3 regions of the Streptosporangium sp. NBC_01810 genome follow, and region 2 is predicted to be linked to each of the others. Evidence: riboswitches for the same ligand, from Rfam matches in the RefSeq annotation. Region 2 holds a riboswitch; each other region holds the start of a gene.
The links. A riboswitch is a leader RNA that binds a small molecule or an ion and turns the genes downstream of it on or off. The one in region 2 is predicted to bind cobalamin.
Positions count from the first base shown of each region.

Region 1: another riboswitch for cobalamin. It lies ahead of OIE13_RS08345 (ribonucleoside-diphosphate reductase subunit alpha); the one in region 2 lies ahead of metE (5-methyltetrahydropteroyltriglutamate--homocysteine S-methyltransferase).
Region 3: another riboswitch for cobalamin. It lies ahead of cobN (cobaltochelatase subunit CobN); the one in region 2 lies ahead of metE (5-methyltetrahydropteroyltriglutamate--homocysteine S-methyltransferase).

Region 1 is NZ_CP109070.1:1,807,212-1,814,665, reverse strand. Features, by position in the region: gene OIE13_RS08355 (mechanosensitive ion channel family protein) at 1-465, opposite strand, end outside; gene OIE13_RS08350 (ribonucleotide-diphosphate reductase subunit beta) at 511-1,506, opposite strand; gene OIE13_RS08345 (ribonucleoside-diphosphate reductase subunit alpha) at 1,584-3,863, opposite strand; cobalamin riboswitch at 3,980-4,181, opposite strand; gene OIE13_RS08340 (tripartite tricarboxylate transporter substrate-binding protein) at 4,186-5,217, opposite strand; gene glmS (glutamine--fructose-6-phosphate transaminase (isomerizing)) at 5,351-7,171, opposite strand; gene OIE13_RS08330 (hypothetical protein) at 7,183-7,454, opposite strand, start outside.
Region 2 is NZ_CP109070.1:1,608,108-1,615,561, forward strand. Features, by position in the region: gene OIE13_RS07470 (amino acid ABC transporter permease) at 1-254, opposite strand, end outside; gene OIE13_RS07475 (ABC transporter substrate-binding protein) at 245-1,129, opposite strand; gene lysA (diaminopimelate decarboxylase) at 1,199-2,557, shown strand; gene OIE13_RS07485 (MarR family winged helix-turn-helix transcriptional regulator) at 2,860-3,375, opposite strand; gene OIE13_RS07490 (EamA family transporter) at 3,415-4,341, shown strand; gene OIE13_RS07495 (nitroreductase family deazaflavin-dependent oxidoreductase) at 4,514-4,882, opposite strand; cobalamin riboswitch at 4,943-5,201, shown strand; gene metE (5-methyltetrahydropteroyltriglutamate--homocysteine S-methyltransferase) at 5,340-7,454, shown strand, end outside.
Region 3 is NZ_CP109070.1:3,981,301-3,988,754, reverse strand. Features, by position in the region: gene cobN (cobaltochelatase subunit CobN) at 1-3,089, opposite strand, end outside; cobalamin riboswitch at 3,266-3,468, opposite strand; gene OIE13_RS17165 (precorrin-3B synthase) at 3,543-5,075, shown strand; gene OIE13_RS17160 (precorrin-8X methylmutase) at 5,072-5,698, shown strand; gene OIE13_RS17155 (precorrin-2 C(20)-methyltransferase) at 5,704-7,281, shown strand; gene OIE13_RS17150 (cobalt-precorrin-6A reductase) at 7,269-7,454, opposite strand, start outside.

The DNA of each region.
Region 1 (7,454 bases), 200 kb from region 2:
ACCGGCGCCGAGCGCCCGTACCTGCGGGAAGGTGAAGAGCATCGCGCCCAGCGCCACCACGATGATCACCGCCGAGGCGACCCTGCGGACCAGGGTGATCTGGGTGCGGATGCGACGGGCCTTGCGGTTACCCTCGCCCTGGACCGTGACCAGGTGCTTCAGGACCACGTCGGTGACGGCGTAGGCGGCCTGGATGACCAGCCAGGTGGCACCCCCGATCATCGCCACGCTGAGGCCTCGGTCGATCACCTGGCTGACCGAGCCCTCCGCCATACCGGGCTCGTAGACGGTGTAGGCCGTCGCCACGGCGGCCGTGACGAACCCCGGCCAGGTGCAGCGGCTCACGACCGGACCGGCGAGGGCCCACTTCTCGCCGATCAGCCGCGAGCGCAGCACCCTGCGCACCACCTCCACCGCCACGACGGCGGCGACCACGGAAACGATCAGGATGATCCAGTTGGACACTGACGGCGTCCCTCTCGTCGTTCTCTTCCCCGGGCCATTAGCTAATCAGAAGGACTCGTCGAAGGCGACATTCCCCTCGACGGCTATCTGGTAGGCCGAAACCCTCCGCTCGAAGAAGTTGGCCAGCTCCTGCACGTCCTGCAACTCCATGAACGCGAACGGGTTGGCCGTGCCGTACCGGACGGGCATCTGGAGCCTGACCAGCCGCTGGTCGGCCACGTACTCAAGGTAGCGTCGCATCTGCTCCACCCCCATTCCCGGCATGCCGTCGCCGCACAGGTCGGCGGCGAAGGCCAGCTCGGCCGCCACCGCCTCCTCGATCATCCGGGTGACCTGCTCGGCGAGCTTGTCGTCGAACAGTTCGGGCTCCTCGGCCCGTACGGTCTCCACAACGCCGAAGGCGAACTCCATGTGCATGGACTCGTCGCGGAAGACCCAGTTCGTCCCGGTGGCCAGGCCGCTGAGCAGCCCCCTGGAGCGGAACCAGTAGACGTAGGCGAAGGCCCCGTAGAAGAACAGGCCCTCGATGCACGCCGCGAAGCAGATCAGGTTGAGCAGGAACGCCCGCCGGTCCTCCCTCGTCTCCAGCCGGGTCAGGCCGCCGAGCGAGTCGATCCAGCGGAAGCAGAACTCCGCCTTGTCGCGGATCGAGGGGATGTGCTCGACCGCGGCGAACGCCTTGACCCGCTCGTCAAGGTCGGGCAGGTAGGTGTCCAGCAGCGTCAGATAGAACTGGACGTGCACCGCCTCCTCGAACAGCTGCCTGCTGAGATAGAGACGCGCCTCGGGGGCGTTGAGGTGCTGGTAGAGGTTGAGGACGAGGTTGTTGGCCACGATCGAGTCACCGGTGGCGAAGAACGCCACCAGGCGGTTGATCAGGTGACGCTCCTCGGGTGTCATCCTCGCCAGGTCCGCCAGGTCGGAGGCGAGGTCCACCTCCTCGACGGTCCAGGTGTTGCGGATCGCGGCCCGGTAGCGCTCGTAGAACTCGGGGTAGCGCATCGGCCGCAGGGTGAGATCCATGCCGGGGTCGAGCAACATCGGGAAAACGCCCTTTCGGGGTGACTGAGGGGGCGGGCACCGGATCGGTGCCCGCCCGCGGATGGTCGCCGGCCGGTCTACTGGCAGGCGTCGCAGTACTCGGGGTTCTCCAGGGAGCAGGCGACGGCCTCGGGGTCGAGGACAGGGGCGGGGACGGGGACCTCCCCGGCCACCGATGCCGCCACGGTGGCCTGCGCGATCCGGGTGGCCGGACGCGAGCGCAGGTAGTAGGTGGTCTTGAGGCCCGACTTCCAGGCGTAGGCGTACATCGAGGAGAGCTTGCCGATGGTCGGGGTGGCCATGAACAGGTTCAGCGACTGCGACTGGTCGATGTACGGGGTGCGCGCGGCGGCCAGGTCGATCAGCGCCTTCTGCGGCAGCTCCCAGGCCGTCCGGTAGAGCAGCTTCAGGTCTGCGGGGATCTCGGGAATGTCCTGGACGGAGCCGTCGGCACGCTTGATCACGTCGCGGATCCGCGAGGTCCACAGGCCGCGGGCCCGCAGGTCGGCGACGAGATAACGGTTGACCTGGAGGAACTCCCCCGAGAGGGTCTCGCGCTTGAAGATGTTGGAGACCTGTGGCTCGATGCACTCGTAGCAACCGGCGATGGAGGCGATCGTGGCCGTGGGCGCGATCGCGATCATCAGCGAGTTGCGCAGCCCCGTCCTGGCGATCCGCTCCCTGATCTCCGTCCACTCCTCGGACGTCGCGGCCCGGTAGTGGTCGGGGTGGAGCACCCCGGTGGCGGCCCTGGTCTCCTGGTAGGAGGGGTGGCGGCCACGCTCCACGGCCAGGTCCGAGGAGGTCCGGTAGGCGGCCAGCGCGATCTCCTCGGAGATCCGGGTGGACAGCTCCAGTGCCCGCGGCGAGTCGAACGGCAGCCGCAGCGTGAACAGCACGTCGGCCAGGCCCATCACGCCGAGCCCGATCGGGCGCCACCTCTGGTTGGCGCTCCTGGCCTCGGGGGTCGGGTAGAAGCCCAGGTCGATGGTGCGGTCGAGGAACCGCACGGCGGTGCGGACCGTCGCGCGCAGCCGTACCCAGTCGACCCCGTCTCCGGGGGCCGGAGACAGGTGGGCGGCCAGGTTGATCGAGCCGAGGTTGCAGACCGCGGTCTCGGCGTCGCCGGTGACCTCAAGGATCTCGGTACAGAGGTTCGACAGGTGGATGACGTTCTCCGGCCTGGCCGTCTGGTTGGAGGTCCGGTTGGCCGCGTCCTTGAAGGTCATCCAGCCGTTGCCGGTCTGGGCGAGCGTGCGCATCATCCGGCCGTACAGGGTGCGGGCGGGCAGCTGCGCGGCGAACCGGCCCTCGGCTTCCGCGGTCCGGTAGGCGTCGTCGAACGCGGCACCGTACAGGTCGGTGAGGTGCGGGACCTCCTTGGGGTCGAACAGCGACCACACGCCGTCGGCCTCGACCCGGCGCATGAACTCGTCGGGGATCCAGTTGGCCAGGTTCAGGTTGTGCGTGCGGCGGGCCTCCTCGCCGGTGTTGTCGCGCAGTTCGAGGAACTCCTCGATGTCGGCGTGCCAGGGCTCCAGGTAGACGCAGGCCGCGCCCTTGCGGCGGCCGCCCTGGTTGACCGCGGCGACGCTCGCGTCCAGGGTGCGCAGCCAGGGCACGATGCCGTTGGAGTGACCGTTGGTGCCGCGGATCAGCGAGCCCCGCGAGCGGATCCGGCTCCAGGCGATCCCGATGCCCCCCGCGTACTTCGACAGCCGCGCGACCTGCCCGTAGCGCTCGTAGATGGCCTCCAGCTCGTCGCGGGGCGAGTCGAGCAGGAAGCACGAGGAGAGCTGGGGCCTGCGCGAGCCGGAGTTGAACAGCGTGGGCGAGCTGGGCAGGTAGGACATGGTGGCCATGAGCGCGTACAGCTCGGCTGCCTCCTCGACGGTCTCGGACAGGCCGCAGGCCACCCGGAGGAAGAAGTGCTGCGGGCGCTCCAGGACCTTGCGGGTGCTCGGGTGACGCAGCAGGTAGCGATCGTAGACGGTACGCAGCCCGAAGTACTCGAACCTGGTGTCGGCGTCCGGCTCGATGAGCGCGTCCAGGACTTCGGCGTGTGCGGCCACGAACTCCGCGAGCCCGTCGGCGATCAGCCCCGCCCGGTGCGTCGCGGCGACGGACTCGGAGAAGTCGCGGACGCCGTGCTCGGCTGCCTCGTCGGCGATCAGCTCGGCCAGCAGCGCGGCGGCGACCCTGGAGTTCTCCGGGTCGGTGATCACCCTGGCGGCGGCCTCGTCGATGGCCTGCCTGCGATCGACCGTCGCGTTCCCGCTGCCCCGGTCGTCCCCGGCGTTCTCCGCCACGACCCCTGCCGCGTTCTCCACCGCGGTCCCTGCCAAGGTCTCTGTCACCTGGTGCCCCTCGCTCGCTCGGACTTCCCCGTACGGCTCCGCCGGATGGGCACGCGTCCGCGAGCGATCCCGGGCACGCCGGACCGCCTCGTTCCGCGGGCCCTCCCACGAGGCCCTGGACAATCACGTCACCGGCAGGTCTTCGGACTCACGGGCGCCCTGCGCGTGCCTACCGGCCGTCGCTTCCCGGGCATGGTTCACCCAGTGCTCACATGACGGCTTTCGTTCCCGTTCACCGCTGCGGGGCAGTCCCGGAATCTCACCGGGTTCCCTCTTGCCTCGCCCCTTCCGGGGCGAACCAGCAACGAGCAGGATCCTACATCTAGGGGCGTCTGACGCAACTACCCCAACAAGTTGTGTCGGAGGACTTCAGCAACCCGAGCTCGTGGAGTACCCCGCGGGTGCGGGCCGTCTCGGTGAGGAGCCACTGACGGAAGTCGTCGCCGCTGAGGTAGACCCGGCTCCACTCATTGGCCGCGCACAGGGCGCGCCAGCGCGGCGCGGCGTCGATCCTGTCACACAGGGCGATCGCGGCGTCCCGGTCCGCCGGGCTCATGCCCTTGGGCCCCAGCAGACCGCACCAGTCGCTGTACTCCAGCCGGACGTCGACCTCCAGGAGCGTCGGCGCGTCGATCCCGTCGAGCCGGCCGCCCGAGGAGACCACCAGGGGACGCAGGCGGCCGGCTGCGATCTCGGGTCGCAGGGCGCGGGCCGACCCCAGCAGGGCCGCCACCCGTCCGATCTGAAGCGCCTCGGCGGCATCCTCGGCGGCAAGGAAGCCGGCGTACTCCAGCAACCGGGCGTCCACCCCGAGGCACTTGCCGATCATGCCGTAGAGCACGTGGTCGGAGCCGCCCTCCAGCCGTCCGCCGACCGTCAGCGCCGCCGGGTCGCGGCGCAGCTCCGCGGCGAAGTCCTCGAAGGTGTGCAGGCGGGAGTCGGCGGGGACGACCAGGACCGTCCAGTCCCCGACCAGGCGGGCGAGGGGGGTGGTGGCGTCCACCACGGCGGCGGTGTTGGCGATCTCCGCGGCCGTCACCATCGGCATCGCGGTGACGAGCAGCCTGCCCTCGCGCACGAACGAGCCGCGGACGGCGCCGAACGCGTCACGGGGGACGGAACCCAGCGCTCCCGGCCGCTCGACGACCATGGCGGAGCGCGCCAGCCCCGCCAGGACCAGGACGGAGGCGAGCCTGCCCGCCATCCCGCCCCAGCCGTGGCCGTCGGCGGTGGGCTCGAGGATGATCAGGCGGCCCACGGCGGAGTCGGCGGAGTCGGCGGAGTCGCCGACTCTGCCGCAGCTCGCGACGACCATGGCTCCCGCCACCAGCGCGAAAAACCTCCTACGGCGCATAAGCGCCCCTTCCCCCAAGAACCTCCTATACCATAGGTTACCCCTCAATCACTTTCCGCTACAGGTCGGGGAGGTGACCGCAGCCCATCCCTTGACGGGGCGACCATCGTCGGCGGTCGCACCGGTAGCCGTCTCACTCCACCGTGACGCTCTTGGCCAGGTTGCGAGGCTTGTCGACGTCCCGCTCCAGCGCCACGGCGGCGTGGTAGGCGAAGAGCTGAAGCGGGATCGACAGCAGAATCGGGTCCAGCTCGGTCTCGTTCTTGGGTACCACGACGCAGTCGTTGGCCAGCTTGGAGTCGACCGTACGGTGACCGACCATGAGCACCCGGCCACCCCGGGCACGGATCTCACCCAGAGTGGTCAGGTTCTTGTCCAGCAGCTCGTCGTCGGGGACGATCGCCACGGTCGGCATGTCCGGGCCGATCAGCGCCAGCGGCCCGTGCTTGAGCTCGCTGGCCGGGTACGCCTCGGCATGCACGTAGGAGATCTCCTTGAGCTTCTGCGCGCCCTCACGGGCCACCGGATACCCCCGGACCCGGCCCACGAACATCATGCTCGGCGCCTCGGCGTACTCCTGCGCCAGCTCCTTGAGCTGCGGCTCCAGCGCCAGGATCTCCTTGATCTGGTCCGGCAGCCTCCGCAGCCCCTCGCAGATCCGGCGGCCGTCGGCGGGAGACAGGTCACGCACCCGGCCGAGGTGCAGCGCGAGCAGCGCGAAGGCCACGGCGGTCGAGGTGAACGCCTTCGTGCTCGCCACCGAGACCTCGGGACCCGCGTGCAGGTAGACGCCGCCGTCGCACTCGCGGGCGATCGCACTGCCCACGGTGTTGACGATGCCGAGCACCCGGCCGCCCTTGCGCTTGAGCTCCTGGACGGCGGCGAGGGTGTCATAGGTCTCCCCCGACTGGCTGATCGCCACGTACAGGGTGTCCGCCTCCACCACCGGGCTGCGGTAACGGAACTCGCTGGCCGGCTCCGCATCGGCCGGGATGCGCGCCAGCTCCTCGATGAGCTGCGCGCCGATCTGGCCCGCGTAGTACGCGGAACCACAGCCGATGATCTTCACCCGGCGGAACGAGCGGGTCTCCCGCGCGTCCATGTTGAGGCCGCCCAGGTGGGCGACGTGGAAGCGGTCGTCCAGGCGCCCGCGCAGCGTCCTGGCCACGGTGTCGGGTTGCTCGGAGATCTCCTTGAGCAGATAGTGCTCGTACCCGCCGGTGTCGTAGTGCCCGGCCTCCCAGTCAACGGTCAGCGTCTCCTTGGCCGTCTCCCGCGCGTCGCTGGCGAAGGTGTTGAACCCGTCGGCCTTGAGCACGGCGATCTCGCCGTCCTCCAGGTGGACCACCTGGCGGGTGTAGCGGACCAGCGCGGAGACGTCGGACGCGGCGAACATCTCCTTCTCACCGATGCCCAGCACGATGGGGCTGCCGTTGCGGGCCACCACCACCTCGCCGGGGCGCTCGGAGTCGATCACCGCGATGCCGTATGTGCCGACGACACGCTTGAGCGCGGCCCTGACGGCATCCTCCAGGGAGTCGGAATCCTTGACCGTACGGGCGATCAGGTGCGAGAGCACCTCGGTGTCGGTCTCCGACAGGAAGACCGCGCCGTCGGCCTCCAGCTTGGCGCGCAGCTCGTCGGCGTTCTCGATGATGCCGTTGTGCACGACGGCGATGCGCTCGTCGCTGGACAGATGAGGGTGGGCGTTGACGTCACTGGGCACGCCGTGGGTGGCCCAGCGGGTGTGGCCGATGCCCAGCCCGCCCTTGAACCGCGCGGGCACGACCGCCGCCAGGTCGGCCACCCGGCCCTTGACCTTGCGCATCTTCAGACCCTTGTTGGAGACCACCACCCCGGCCGAGTCGTAACCCCGGTACTCAAGGCGCTGCAGGCCCTCCAGCAGGATGGGGGCCGCGTCCTTGGGCCCTACATAGGCCACGATTCCACACATGTAACCGTTCCTTATCCATAGACGATCCGGCGCAGCTGGCGCTGGGAGAGTTCGGGTGCCGCGACACGACGTACCGCCAGCTCGACGGCCACCCGGGGGAAGATCTCATCGTTGACCAGCCCCCTCGCCCTGAGTTCCGCGTGACGCCGCCGTACGAATTCCTCGACGGGCTCGGAGAAGTAGGCCAGCACCTCGGCGACGACTCGCGCCGCCTCGCCCGGACCGAGCGCGCTCGTCCGGGTCAGGTGGGTGATCAGATCCTCATACGGATGCCGCGTCGTGG
Region 2 (7,454 bases):
GCCAGGCCGATCACCATCGACAGCACGGTGAGCTGGATCGTGACCCACAGGCCGCCGAGGATCCTGCCGTCCATCAGGTACGCGGCGATGACGTCCCAGTGTAGGTTCTCGTTGACGATGATCGTGTAGGCCAGCCAGACCAGGATGAATCCGGCGACCGTCGCCATGATCCACCGGCCGGGCCGCGGCGGGCGGAGCGCGTCGATCGGCAGGTGCGGATTCTCGGTGTCCGCGGCGGTTCCGGTCACTTCCACGGCTTGGTGTTGACCGTCACCTCGGGCACGGCGTTGCTCGCGACGCCGTACTTCTCCAGGACCGCCTGGTAACCGCCGTCGGCGGTCAGTTCCTGCATGGCCTTGGCCACGGCGTCGCGCAGCGCGGTGTTGCGCCGGTCGATCGCGATGCCCCAGGGGCCGGCGTCGTACTGCTCGGGCAGCACGTCGTACTTGCCGGTCTCCTTGGCGTACATCGCCGCGACGGGCGAGTCGACGATGGTGGCGACCGCGCGGCCGGAGTCGATGCTCAGCAGGCCGGTCGGTGCGTCCTCACTCTGCATGATCTGCATCTTCTTGGCGCACTTCTCGTCCTGCCGCTGCCCGATCGCGAGGTTCGAGCTGCCCTTGGCCAGCACGACGGTACGACCGCACAGGTCCTCAAGGGTCTTGATGCCCTCGGGGTTGCCCTTCTTGACCATGATGGCCCCGCCGGCGTTGAAGTAGTCGACGAAGTCGACGGCCGCGCGGCGCTCCTCGGTGTCGCTCATCGAGGACATCACCACGTCCCAGCGGCCTGCCTGCAGGCCCGGGATCAGGCCGTCGAAGGCGGCGTTGGTCACCTTGGCCTTCAGACCGAGCTTGGTCGCGATCGCGGCGGCGAGGTCCGGGTCGACGCCGGTGAGATCCTGGGTGCCCGGCTTGTACATCTCCATCGGCGGGTAGCCCTCCGAGGTCGCCATCCGGAGCTCGCCCGTCTTGCGGACGGCCTCGGGCACCAGGTCCTTGGCGGTCTTGCCGGCCGCCGCGCCGGCGCCCGCGCCGGCGTCGGTTCCCGACGACGAGCGCCCGCAGCCTCCGGCGAATGCCGATACCGCCAGCGCGACAGCAATGACCGAATACAGGCGCTTTGTCACGAAACCTCCTAGTTTGCGAATAGTTGAGTTTATGGTGTCGACGGGAGGTAACAGCCCCAACACACGTGAATGCTTGCGAGCCTTAGCATCGAAAACTTCGCTGCTAAGACCGGACAAAAGCCATCAGTCCCTACCTTCGACCTCATGACCTTGGTGATGGAGAACGGCTGGCCGCGCACTGCGGCATGGACCGGCGGGGAACTCCGCATCGGCGGGATCGGCGTGCGGGAGCTCGCCGCCGAGTTCGGCACGCCCGCCTACGTCCTCGACGAGGAGGAGTTCCAGGGCCGCTGCGCGGAGTGGCGGGAGGCGCTCCCCGACGGGGAGGTGCACTACGGAGGCAAGGCCTTCCTCTGTCCCGAGGTGGTGCGCTGGCTGGACACGGCCGGACTCTGCCTCGACGTGTGCACCGGGGGCGAGCTGGCCGTGGCCCTGGCCGGGGGCATGGACCCCGCGCGGGTGGTCTTCCACGGCAACAACAAGTCGGTCGCCGAGCTGCGCCGCGCCGTCACCTGGGGCGTCGGCTGCGTGGTCGTGGACTCCTTCACCGAGATCGAGCGCCTGGCCGCCCTCGCGGACGAGGCGGGGGTACGGCAGCGCATGATGATCCGGGTCACCCCCGGAGTGGAGGCGCACACCCACGAGTTCATCGCCACCGGGGGTGACGACTCGAAGTTCGGGTTCTCGCTCAGCGCCGGACTGGCGGCCGAGGCGGTCCGCCGGGTCCTGGCCACCACCTCGCTGGAGCTGACCGGGCTGCACTCCCACATCGGCTCGCAGATCACCGACCTGGGCGGCTTCACCCTGGCCGCCCGCCGGATGGCCGACTTCCTGCTGGCCTGCGAGCTTGAGCACGGCGTGACGATCCCCAAGCTTGACCTCGGCGGCGGCCTGGGAATCGTCTACCGGCCCGGCGACCCGGTCCCGCCACGCCCGGCTGAGGTGGTCGCGGCGCTGCGTGCGGCCGTACCCGCCCGGGTGCGGCTCGCCGTCGAGCCGGGCCGCTCGATCGCCGGACCCACCGCCGTCGCCCTCTACGAGGTGGGCACGGTCAAGGAGATCCCCGGCGTCAACACCTACGTCAGCGTGGACGGCGGGATGAGCGACAACCCGCGCCCCGCCATGTACGGCGCCGCCTACACCGCGCTCCTGGCCTCCCGCTCCTCGGACGCCCCGCTGCGTAAGGTCACCGTGGTCGGCAAGCACTGCGAGAGCGGCGACGTGCTCGTCCGAGACCTGCCGCTGCCCGCCGACGTACGGCCCGGCGACCTGCTGGCGATCCCCGCCTCGGGGGCCTACCAGCGGTCGATGGCGAGCAACTACAACCATGTGACGCGGCCCCCGGTGATCGCCGTCCGCGACGGGGCCGCCAGGGTGATCGTGCGCCGGGAGACCGAGGAGGACCTGCTCCGCCTCTACCTGCGTTGAACGTGCCGGGCTGGGACCGTTCCCGGCCCGACGCGGCGCCGACGTCCACACCCAGGGAACCCACCCGACGGCTGGGAGCGAATCGCGGCTGGGCCGTGCGCTCACCCTAGCCGGCGCGACCAGAGGACGGGCGTCAGGATCGTGTGGTGGCCACGGCCACCACACGATCCTGGAGTGTCCCGGCCGGCGACCTCCCGGTCGGGGGGACGGACATCGACCATCGTGTGGGACGGCGGATTTCAGCGGCGTGCGGGTGGAGGGCCTGAGCCCGCCCGAGCTGGGACGCCGTCTGGGCGCCGGGCTCAGGTCTCTGTCTGGAGAGGGGTTTCGAAGCGGGTCAGCCAGGTGGTGAGGAGCGATTCGAGGTGTGCGGACTCTTCGGGGGTCAGCTCGTCGAGGAGGCGGCGTTCGTTGCGCATATGCTCGGCGAACGCCCGGTCGATCAGCTCCTTGCCCGCGGCGGTGAGCGCGACCACCCGTCCGCGGCCGTCGCTCTCGCTCGGGCGACGGGTGACCAGCCCGTCACGTTCGAGCCGGTCGATGCGTTTGGTCATCGCACCGGTGGTGACCATGGTGAAGGCGGCGAGCTCTCCGGGGGCGCGCTCGAACGGCGCGCCGCCGCGTCGCAGGGTGGCGAGGACGTCGAACTCTCCCTCCCCGAGCCCGTACCGCCGGTAGACGACACAGAGTTGTTCGGTGAGGTGCCCGGCGAGGCGGTGCAGGCGCCCGATCACACCCTGCGGGCTCACATCCAGGTCCGGCCGCTCGCGAGCCCATTCCTGCTGGATGCGGGCTACATGATCCAGGTGTTCGCTCATGCCTGCAATATAGCTTCCAGAGAAGCTATATTGCCTTCTATGGAAGCTAATTTTCGCTGGGCGTTGGTCACGGCGATGGCGCCGATCACCTGGGGGACGACCTACTTCGTCACCCACCAGTTCCTCCCGCCCGGCTACCCCCTGTACGGGGCGGCCATCAGGGCGCTGCCCGCGGGACTCCTGCTCCTCCTCATCAGCAGAAGGCTTCCTTACGGGGCGTGGTGGTGGAAATCCCTGGTCCTCGGAACTCTCAACATGAGCGCGTTCTTCGCGTTGATCTACCTGGCGGCTCAGCTGCTTCCGACGAGCATCGCCTCGACGATCATGGCGACGTCGCCCGTCGTGATGATGCTCCTGGCCTGGTCGCTGCTCTCGGAGCGCCCGCGGATCCTGCACCTGGCCGGAGCCGGCGTCGGCATCGCGGGGGTGTGCCTCATGCTGTTCACCGGCGCGGCCGCCGTCGACGCCCTCGGCGTGCTCGCGTCCGTCGCGGCCATGGTGATGTCGTCGGTCGGCTACGTGCTGGCCAAGAGATGGAACGAGGATGTCGACGTGCTGTCGTCGACCTCGTGGCAGCTCATCGCCGGGGGAGTCGTCCTGCTGCCCTTCGCCGTCGCGGTGGAGGGCCCGCCGCCGAGCCTGGACGGACCTGCGATCCTCGGGTTCGGTTATGTCAGCGTCGTCGCGACGGCTCTCGCCTTCGCCGCCTGGTTCGCCGGACTACGGCACCTGTCGGCGGGAACGGTGGGACTCGTCGGGTTGCTGAGCCCGGTGACCGGGGTGCTGATCGGTACGACGATCGCCGGAGAGGCGCTCACCGCGCAACAGTTCTGCGGGCTGATGCTGGCACTCCTCGGCATCCTCCTCGGGCAGCCCGTCGCGGCCCGCCTCGTCGCGATCAGGCGGCAACGACGCCGGGCAAGGCCGGCAGGGCCTGCCCGGCGTCGAGAACGAATCAGCCGCTGACAGTGCCGTGTGGCCACGGACTTCGACTCCGACTCCGACGGCGCTCGGTCGGCGCCCTCCTGAGCGCGGATCCGACGGCACCCGGTCGGTCTCTCATCCCGGTCACGCTAGGCGATCAGGATCGGCCCCCGCACTCCGATATCGAGCCAGGCCGATGGCACCTGGAATATCGTCAGCCTGCGGCCAGGTCCATGCGGAGGAACTCGGTGATGCGGAGCAGCCTCGGTGGGCGTGGCACCTCATCGGAGAGAGCCTGGAACGCCTCGTCTTTCCCGACGAGGCGTGGGGCGGCGAGTTCCACCTCCCTCCCGTCGACCCGGAGCCGCGCCCCGTCGGCCGCCAAGATGTTCTGCACCCAGTCCGAGCGCGATCCATACACCAGAACGAACAGGTAGCCGCCGTCGACGGGGTGCGTATCGAGCGGCGTGCGGTACGTCGTGCCAGAGGTGCGACCGACGTGAGTCAGCACCGGCCATGTCCCGCTCGCGATCGCGCGAGGGTTGAACACCCGCTTGTTCACGTGCCCCCACCACTTCGGCATCGGCATCGGGGTCTTGGCGGGGCCGATCGCTCCCCTGTCACCTGGGGGAACCGAATGCGTCTAGGCTGGACCCGCAGTCGGTTCGCCCTGCCCTCCAGGCAGGCGCGTCGTAAGAGGGAACCCGGTGCGGCCGGCGCTCGCCTGTTTGGCTCGCGAGCTCGCCAATTCCGGGACTGCCCCGCAGCGGTGAGTGGGAACGACCGCCGTCAAACGCACTGGGTCCGAGTACCGGACCGGGGAAGCGACGGCCAGTAGATGCCCGGGCGAAATCCCGGGCGTGCCCGCGAGTCCGAAGACCTGCCACTGCCCGCGTGCGACCACGCACGCGGTGACTTCGGTGACCTCGAGGGCGGGTCGGCGCTGCGAGCGGGCACCAGATCAGGGTGCTCGCCGGTCAGCCGTTCCTTCGCGCCCATGAGAGCACCGGGGTTCTCCATGACTCGCGAAGGAGAGTTTCGTGGCTGAGACTTCCGCCACCCCCGCATCACTCGCCACCGTCCACGGCTATCCACGCCAGGGGCCGGACCGCGAGCTGAAGAAGGCGATCGAGGGCTACTGGGCGGGCCGCGTCACCGCCGATGAGCTGCATGACACCGCGGCCCGGCTGCGCCGCGACAACTGGCGGCACCTGGCCGGTGCCGGCGTGCGGGAGGTCCCCACCGGCGACTTCTCACTGTACGACCACGTGCTGGACACCACCGTCATGGTCGGCGCCATCCCTGAACGTCACCGGGCCGCCGTCGAAGCAGACGCCCTGGACGGCTACTTCGCCATGGCGCGCGGCACCCAGGCCGTCGCTCCGCTGGAGATGACCAAGTGGTTCGACACCAATTACCACTACCTGGTGCCGGAACTGGGGGCGGACACCGTCTTCACCGCCGATCCGGCCAAGCAGGTCGGCGAGCTGCGTGAGGCTCTCGCACAGGGGCACAGCCCGCGTCCGGTGCTGGTCGGCCCGGTGACGTACCTGCTGCTGGCCAAGCCCGCGCCCGGCATGGACCCCGGCTTCGACCCGACCACCCTGCTGGACCGGCTGCTGCCGGTCTACGTGCAGGTGCTCACCGCCCTGCGCGCGGCGGGCGCCGAGTGGGTGCAGCTGGACGAGCCCGCCCTGGTACAGGACCGCGACCAGGCCGTGCTGGACGCCGCGGCCCGCGCCTACCGGGAGCTCGGCTCCCTGACCTACCGGCCGAAGATCCTGGTCGCCAGTTACTTCGACCGGCTGGGAGAGGCGCTGCCGGTTCTGGCCGAGGCGCCGATCGAGGGACTGGGCCTGGACTTCACCGGCCCGGCCGCGGCGAACCTGAACGACCTGGCCAGGGTGGGCGGGGTTGTCGGCAAGCGTCTGATCGCGGGCGTCGTGGACGGCCGCAACGTGTGGATCAACGACCTGGAAAGGTCACTGTCCACCCTGGCCACCCTGCTCGGCCTGACCGACCGGGTGGACGTGGCGGCCTCCTGCTCGCTGCTGCACGTCCCGCTGGATGTCGCGCTCGAGCACGGGGTGGATCCGCAGGTCGGCCGCTGGCTTGCCTTCGCCCGGCAGAAGACGGCCGAGATCGTCACCCTGGCCAGGGCACTGAGCGAGGGCACCGGCGCCATCGCCGGGCAACTGGCCGCCAACCGGGCCGATCTCGCCTCGCGGGCGGCCTCGGCGCTCACCCACGACTCCGCCGTACGGGCCCGTAGCGCGGCGGTCACCCCGGCCGACGCACGCCGCTCCCAGCCCTATCCCGAGCGGGCCGTCGCGCAGCGTGCCCGCCTTGGCCTGCCGTTGCTGCCGACGACCACCATCGGCTCCTTCCCGCAGACCACCGAGTTGCGGGCGGCCCGCGCCGACCTACGCGCCGGACGCATCGACGCCGCCGCCTACGACGAGCGGATCGCCTCCGAGATCCGCTCGGTTCTGGTCTTTCAGGAGGCGGCGGGCATCGACGTCCTGGTACACGGCGAGCCCGAACGCAACGACATGGTCCAGTACTTCGCCGAGCAGCTCAACGGATATCTGGCCACGCAGCACGGCTGGGTGCAGTCCTACGGCACCCGCTACGTGCGGCCGCCGATCCTCGCCGGAGACGTCTCCCGCACCGAGCCCATGACGCTGCGCTGGACCCGCTACGCCCAATCCCAGACGGCGCGTCCCGTCAAGGGCATGCTCACCGGGCCGGTCACCATGCTGGCCTGGTCCTTCGTCCGTGACGACCAGCCCCTGGCCGAAACCGCCCGCCAGGTGGCGCTGGCCCTGCGTGATGAGGTCGCCGACCTGGAGGCCGCCGGCACCGCCGTCATCCAGGTCGACGAGCCCGCCCTGCGTGAGACCCTGCCACTGCGTGCCGCCGACAGGCCCGGCTACCTGGCCTGGGCAGGCGAGGCCTTCCGGCTCACCACCGGCGGGGTGCGGGCCGACACCCAGATCCACACCCACATGTGCTACGCCGAGTTCGGGGAGATCCTGGCCGCGATCGACGACCTGGACGCGGATGTGATCAGTCTGGAGGCCGCCCGTTCGCACATGCAGGTGGCGCGCGAACTCGCCGAGGCGGGCTACCCGCGCGAGGTAGGACCAGGGGTC
Region 3 (7,454 bases), 2.4 Mb from region 2:
CCGCTCTCCATCAGCGGCAGCAGGCCCGCGCCGTAGGCGCCAGGACGGGAGCCGAAGATCCGCAGGGTGGCCCGCCGCTCGTCGCCGTGCGCGGCCAGGTCGGCTTCGGCGTGCGCCCGCACGTAGTTCTCCTCGGCGGCCTCCGCAAGGCCCGCGACCAGCCGTACGGCGTCGTCCAGCATGGTGACGACGTGCGGGAAGGCGTCCCTGAAGAACCCGCTGATCCGTACGGTCACGTCGACGCGGGGCCGGCCGAGCTCGGTGAGCGGGACCGGTTCGAGGCCGCTGACCCGGCGGGACGCCTCGTCCCACACCGGCCGCACGCCGAGCAGCGCGAGCACCTCCGCCACGTCGTCGCCCGCCGTGCGCATGGCGCTGGTGCCCCAGACCGACAGCCCGACGCTGCGCGGCCACTCACCGGTGTCGGAGCGGTACCGCTCCAGCAGGGAGTCGGCCATGGCCTGCCCGGTCTCCCACGCCAGCCTGCTGGGCACCGCCCGGGGATCGACGGAGTAGAAGTTCCGCCCGGTCGGCAGCACGTTGATCAGCCCGCGCAGCGGCGACCCGCTCGGCCCGGCGGGGACGTAACCGCCGTCGAGCGCGTGCAGCACCGCGCCGATCTCGTCCGTGGTCCTGGCGAGCCGGGGCACGATCTCCTCGGCTGCGAACCCGAGCACCTTCTCCACGGCGGCCAGGACTCCGGGGGCGCGGTCATTGGCGGCCAGGACTCCGGGGGCGCGGTCATTGGCGGCCAGGACTCCGGGGGCGCGGTCATTGGCGGCCAGGACTCCGGGGGCGCGGTCATTGGCGGCCAGGACTCCGGAGTCGTGGTCACTCCTGCCGGCGAGGACGGACGCGGTGACGGGGGAGACGGCGAACGGGTCCCAGCCGCGCTCCTCCATGCCCTCGACGAGGGCGCGGGCCAGCGACTCGGCCTCGTCCACGCTCACCCTCGCGGCGCCGCCGTCCTCGGCCAGGCCGAGGGCCTCACGAAGGCCGGGGAGTGCCTCCTGACCGGCCCAGATCTGGCGGGCGCGGAGCATGGCCAGCACGAGGTCGACGCGGGCCTTCCCCTCGGGGGCGCTGCCGAGCACGTGCAGGCCGTCGCGGATCTGGACGTCCTTGACCTCGCAGAGCCACCCGTCGACGTGCAGCAGGAAGTCGTCGAACCCGCTGTCCTGCGGCCGGTCGTCGACGCCCAGGTCGTGGTCGAGCCTGGCGGCCTGGATCAGCGTCCAGATCTGCGCCCGGATGGCCGGCAGCTTGGCCGGGTCCATGGCCGCGATCGAGGCGTGCTCGTCCAGCAGCTGCTCCAGCCGGGCGATGTCGCCGTAGGTCTCCGCGCGGGCCATCGGCGGCACCAGATGATCGACCAGTACGGCGTGCGCCCGCCGCTTGGCCTGCGTGCCCTCACCGGGGTCGTTCACCAGGAACGGGTAGACCAGCGGCAGATCGCCGAGCGCCGCGTCGGGGCCGCAGGAGGCCGACATCCCCGTCGACTTGCCGGGCAGCCACTCCAGGTTGCCGTGCTTGCCGACGTGCACGATCGCGTGCGCGCCGAAGTCGTCGGCCAGCCACCGGTAGGCGGCCAGGTAGTGGTGGCTCGGCGGCAGGTCGGGGTCGTGGTAGATGGCGACCGGGTTCTCCCCGAAGCCTCGCGGCGGCTGGACCATCACCACGAGGTTGCCCGCGCGCAGCGCGGCCAGCACGATCTCGCCATCGGGATCGCGGCTCCGGTCGACGAACAACTCGCCCGGCGGCGGCCCCCAGTGCGCCTCGATGTCGCGGCGCAGGTCCTCGGGCAGCGTCTCGAACCACGCCCGGTAGCGCGCGGCCGGGATCCGCACCGGGTTCGCGGCCAGTTGCTCCTCGGTGAGCCAGTTCTGGTCCTGGCCACCCGCCGCGATCAGTGCGTGGATCAGCGCGTCGCCGTCCTGCTCCGCCACGCCGGGGAAACCGTCCCCGAGGTCGTACCCGGCCTCCGCCATGGCCGTGAGCAGCCTGACCACACTGGCCGGGGTGTCCAGGCCGACCGCGTTGCCGATCCTGGCGTGCTTGGTCGGGTACGCCGACAGCATCACCGCGATCCGTCGTTCCGGCGCTCGGACATGCCGGAGCAGGCCGTGCCGTACGGCGATGCCGGCGACGCGCGAGGCCCGCTCGGGGTCGGCCACGTACACGGTCAGGCCCTCGTCGTCGACCTCCTTGAAGGAGAACGGCACGGTGATGATCCGCCCGTCGAACTCGGGGATCGCCACCTGGGAGGCGGCGTCGAGCGGGGACAGGCCGTCGTCGTTCTCCCGCCAGGCGTCCCTTCCCGTGGTCAGGCAGAGGCCCTGCAGGATCGGCACGTCCAGCTCGGCGAGCGCGCCGACGTCCCACGCGGAGTCGTCCCCGCCCGCCGAGGCGGTCGCCGGGCGGGTGCCCCCGGCGGCGAGCACGGTGACCACCAGGGTGTCCGCGGCTCGGAGCGTGTCGAACAGGCCGGGCTCGGCGGTGCGGAGGGAACCGCAGTAGACGGGCAGGGCCTGGCCACCCGCGTCCTCGATGGCCAGGCAGAGCGCCTCGACGAAGGCGGTGTTGCCCGCGACGTGGTGCGCGCGGTAGTAGAGCACGCCGATGACGGGGCCCTCGGTGCGCCGTGCGACGCGTTCGAGGGGGCCCCAGCTCGGGGTGGGCACGGGCGGCGCGAAGCCGTACCCGGTGAGCAGCACCGTGTCGGAGAGGAAGGCGTGCAACTGGGCCAGGTTCGCGGGGCCGCCGTGCGCGAGGTAGGCGTGCGCCTCGGCGCAGACGCCGCCGGGCACCGTGGACAGCTCCATCAGCTCGGCGTCGGGGGCCTGCTCGCCGCCGAGGATCACGACGGGCCGCCGGCCCGCGAGCAGCGCGTCCAGCCCGTCCTCCCATGCCCGCCGTCCGCCGAGCAGTCGCACGACCACAAGGTCCGTGCCCTCGGTCAGCGCGGGCAGGTCCTCGGCGGACAACCTCGCCGGGTTGCCGAGCCGGTAGTCCGCGCCGCTCGCCCGCGCGCTGAGCAGGTCGGTGTCGGAGGTCGACAGCAGCAGGACGCAGGGCGGCGCCGAAGGCATGGGCGGCGCCGGCGACACGGGCGACACGGGTGACACAGCGGCCTGCGACGCGGGTGGCGCGGGAGATCGGGGGGTGGGTGACACGGCGGCCTGCGACGCGGGCGACACGGGGGATCGGGGGGTGGGCGGCACGGAGCGCATGGAGAAGTCCTCCCTCGGGGTCCTCGCCCCGGGTCGTCGTCATCGCGACGGCAGGAGTCTCCTGGCTCCCGGATCAACGCTCACCCCGGCCTTCCCGTCCGTTGCCGGACCGTGGCCTTCGGTGGGGTTCGCTCCCCGGTTACAGTGGCGGGACCGCGCCGGTTTCACACCGGCTTCCTCCCTGCGCCGTCGCCTAGGGTCACACTATGCCAGGCGGACATCCGTAAAGAAATGGGAGCTACCATCCACTGCGTGTCAATAACTGACCCTCCCGGAAGAACCCGGACAGACGCGTGTCCCGGAGCGCTCCAGGTGCATGCTGCGGCCGATGGCGGCCTGGCGCGGATCCGGGTTCCCGGTGGGGCGCTCACGGCGCGTCAGCTCCGCGTGGTCGCCGCCGCCGCCCGGGAGCTCGGATCCGGCGTGATCGAGCTGACCTCCAGGGCGAACCTCCAGGTACGCGGCCTGCCACCGCAGCACGGCGAGCCCCTTCCCGCCGTGCATCCGTCACGCGACGACGCGCACGCCCCGGACGGTGAGTCTTCTCCGGTCGGGGTTTCCGTACGCGGTGACGTGGGCGTTCCGGACGGTGAGTCTTCTCCGGTCGGGGTTTCCGTACGCGGTGACGTGGACGGTGACACGCGCGTTCCGGACGGCGGGCGGCGGCTTTCCCCGGCACCTGACTTCGCCGCGCGGCTGGCCGCCGCCGGGCTGTTGCCGTCGGCCACGCACGAGCGGGTACGTAACATCGTGGCCTCCCCCCTGGCCGGGCGGGCACCCGCGAGCATGCTCGACGTCCGTCCGCTCGTGTCCGAGTTGGACGGGGAACTCTGCGCCCGGCCCGCGCTCGCCGACCTGCCCGGTCGGTTCCTGTTCGCGCTCGACGACGGCTCGGGCGACATGGTGGCTCTCGGCGCGGACGTCACGCTGCTGCCGGTCGATCCGGCGGACGCCTCGGTGGACGTCTCCGAGGTGGCGCTGCTGCTCGCCGGTGCCGACCACGGGCTGCGCACGCCCGTCTCCTCCGCCGTCACCGGTATGCTCGCGGTCGCCGAGGCGTTCCTGGCCGAGCGCGCCGAGCAGGGGGCGGGCGCGTGGCGGCTCGCCGAGCTGACCGACGGCCCAGGCCGGGTCTCGGCCCGCGCGCTCAGGGCGGAACCGGATCTGCGCCAGGCCGCCGCCCCCGCCGTACGGCGGGGGCGGACCGTGCACGGCGGCACGGTCGGGGTCATCGCGCAGCGTGACGGAAGGTCGGCCCTCACCGTTCTCGCCGCGCTCGGGCGGCTCACGGCGGCCCAGCTGGAGGTGCTCGCCCAGGCGGCCGAGCACGGCGGGGGAGAGGTCCGGGTGACACCGTGGCGGACGATCGTCGTCCCCGATCTGCCGTCGCCGGAGGTCGACGGCCGGCGGGCGACGCTCACGGCCGCGGGCCTGGTCGGCGATCCGGCGTCGCCGTGGCTGGGCCTGACCGCCTGCGCCGGCCGCCCCGGATGTGCCAAGGCCCTCGCCGACGTTCACGCCGACGTCCATGCGGGTGTTCACGCCGACGTCCACACCTACATCCACGCCGACATCCACGCGGGTGTTCACCCGAACGCCGGCGACACCGGCTCCGAGGCCGGTGCGGACGGTCCTGACGACGTCCACCCCTCGCGAGGCCTCACCCGTGCGCTCCCCGTGCACTGGTCGGGCTGTGAGCGGCGGTGCGGACGCCCGCGCGGCCGGGTCGTGGACGTGGTCGCGACCGGAGACGGATACCGCGTCGAGGCGGACGATGTGAGCCGTACGTTCGCCGACGCCGAGCAGACGAGCGCCGCGGTGGCGGCGACCAGAGAGGGAACGTGATCGACTACATCAGGGACGGGGCGGAGATCTACCGCCGCTCCTTCGCCACCATCCGCGCGGAGACCAACCTGGGCGGCATGCCGCCGGGCGTCGCCCAGGTCGCGGTCCGCATGGTGCACGCCTGCGGCATGGTCGACCTCGTCGACGACCTCGCGTGGTCGCCGGGAGTCGTCACGGCGGCGCGCGAGGCGCTACGCGACGGCGCGCCCGTGCTGTGCGACGCCATGATGGTCGCCTCCGGCGTCACCAGGCGACGGCTTCCGAAGGACAACGAGGTGATCTGTACGCTCGGCGACCCACGGGTCCCGGAGCTGGCACTGCGGCTGGGCACCACCCGTAGCGCCGCGGCGCTGGAACTGTGGCGCGACCGGCTCGACGGCGCGGTGGTCGCGATCGGCAACGCGCCGACCGCGCTGTTCCGCCTGCTCGAACTGGTCGAGGAGGGTGCCGGACGCCCGGCCGCGGTGCTGGGCGTGCCTGTCGGCTTCATCGGGGCCGCGGAGTCGAAGCTGGCCCTGGCCGAGCATCCGGCCGGACTCGACCACCTGGTGGTCCACGGCCGCAGGGGCGGCAGCGCGATGGCGGCGGCCGCCGTCAACGCGATCGCGAGCGAAGAGGAGTGAGCGGGTTGAGCGGGGATCTCGGGTGCCTGTACGGGGTCGGTCTGGGGCCGGGAGATCCGGAGCTGGTGACGGTGAAGGCGGCCAGGCTGCTCGGCGCGGCCGACGTGATCGCCTACCACAGCGCCAGGCACGGGCGGAGCATCGCCAGGTCGGTGGCCCTGCCCTACCTGCGGGGAGACCAGGTCGAGGAGGCGCTGATCTACCCGGTGACCACCGAGACCACCGACCACCCCGGCGGATACCAGGGCGCGCTCGACGACTTCTACGCCGACTGCGCCGTGCGGCTGGCCGCGCACCTGGACGCCGGGCGCGACGTGGTGGTGCTCTGCGAGGGCGACCCGCTCTTCTACGGCTCCTACATGCACATGCACAAGCGGCTCGCGCACCGGTACCCGACCGAGGTGGTGCCGGGGGTGACCTCCGTCAGCGGGGCCGCCGCGGTGCTCGGCCGCCCGCTGGTCGAGCGGGACGAGACGCTGACCGTGCTGCCCGGCACGCTCCCGGCGGACGTGCTGGCCGAGCGGCTGGCCGCCGCCGACTCGGCCGCGGTGCTGAAACTCGGCAGGACCTTCGAGAAGGTCCGCACCGCCTTCGCCGAGGCCGGTCGCCTCGACGACGCCTGGTACGTCGAACGGGCCACCACCGGTAAGCAGCGCATCGAGCCGCTGGCGGACGTCGACCCGGCGTCGGTCCCGTACTTCTCCCTCGCCCTGCTGCCCAGCCCGCTCACACCTCTGACGGCGGAGACCACGGGCGACCACCGTCAGGAGGCCTCCCGCGACCCGCTCACAGCCCGGGCCGACACCACCCCGCTCCTGGCGGAGGCCGGGAACGGGCGGCGCGGCGAGGTTGTCGTGGTGGGGCTCGGCCCCGCCGGGCGGCCGTGGCTGACCCCCGAGGCGCAGGACGCCCTCGCCTCGGCCGACACGCTGGTCGGCTACGGGCCCTACCTCGACCGGGTGCCCCCCAACCCGCGCCAGCGCCGCCACCCCACGGACAACCGGGCCGAGGCCGAGCGCGCCGCGCACGCGCTGGAGCTGGCCGTCGCCGGATCACGGGTGGCCGTGGTCTCCTCGGGAGATCCGGGGGTGTTCGCCATGGCCAGCGCGGTGCTCGAGGTCGCGTCCGAGCCGAGGTTCGCCGACGTCGACGTGCGCGTGCTGCCCGGCCTGACCGCCGCGCAGGCGGTGGCGAGCCGGGCGGGGGCTCCGCTCGGCCATGACTTCTGCGTGCTGTCGTTGTCCGACCTGCTCAAGCCGTGGGAGGTCGTCGCGGATCGGATCACCGCCGCCGCCAGGGCCGACCTGGTGCTGGCGATCTACAACCCGGCCTCGCGGAGCCGTACCTGGCAGGTGGCCGCCATGCGCGACCTGCTGCTCGAACACCGGTCGCCGCACACGCCCGTCGTCATCGGACGGGACGTCGGCGGCCCGCGGGAGAGCGTCCGCGTCGTCGAGCTGGCCGGCCTCGACCCCGCCGAGATCGACATGCGCTGCCTGCTGATCGTGGGCTCGTCCACCACCCGGCTCACCGAGCGTGGTGGACGGCCCGTCGTCTACACCCCGCGCCGCTATCCCAGCTGAGATTCCACCCAGGCTGCGGCCTCCTCGGCGGTGCCGGTCAGCGGGACGCCGCCGGGGATCGGCGGCCGCCGTACGATGACCACCGGAATCCCCAGCTCCCGCGCGGCGGCCAGCTTGGCGGTGGTCATCTCGCCGCCGCTGTCCTTGGTCACCAGCACCTCGACGCGGTGCTC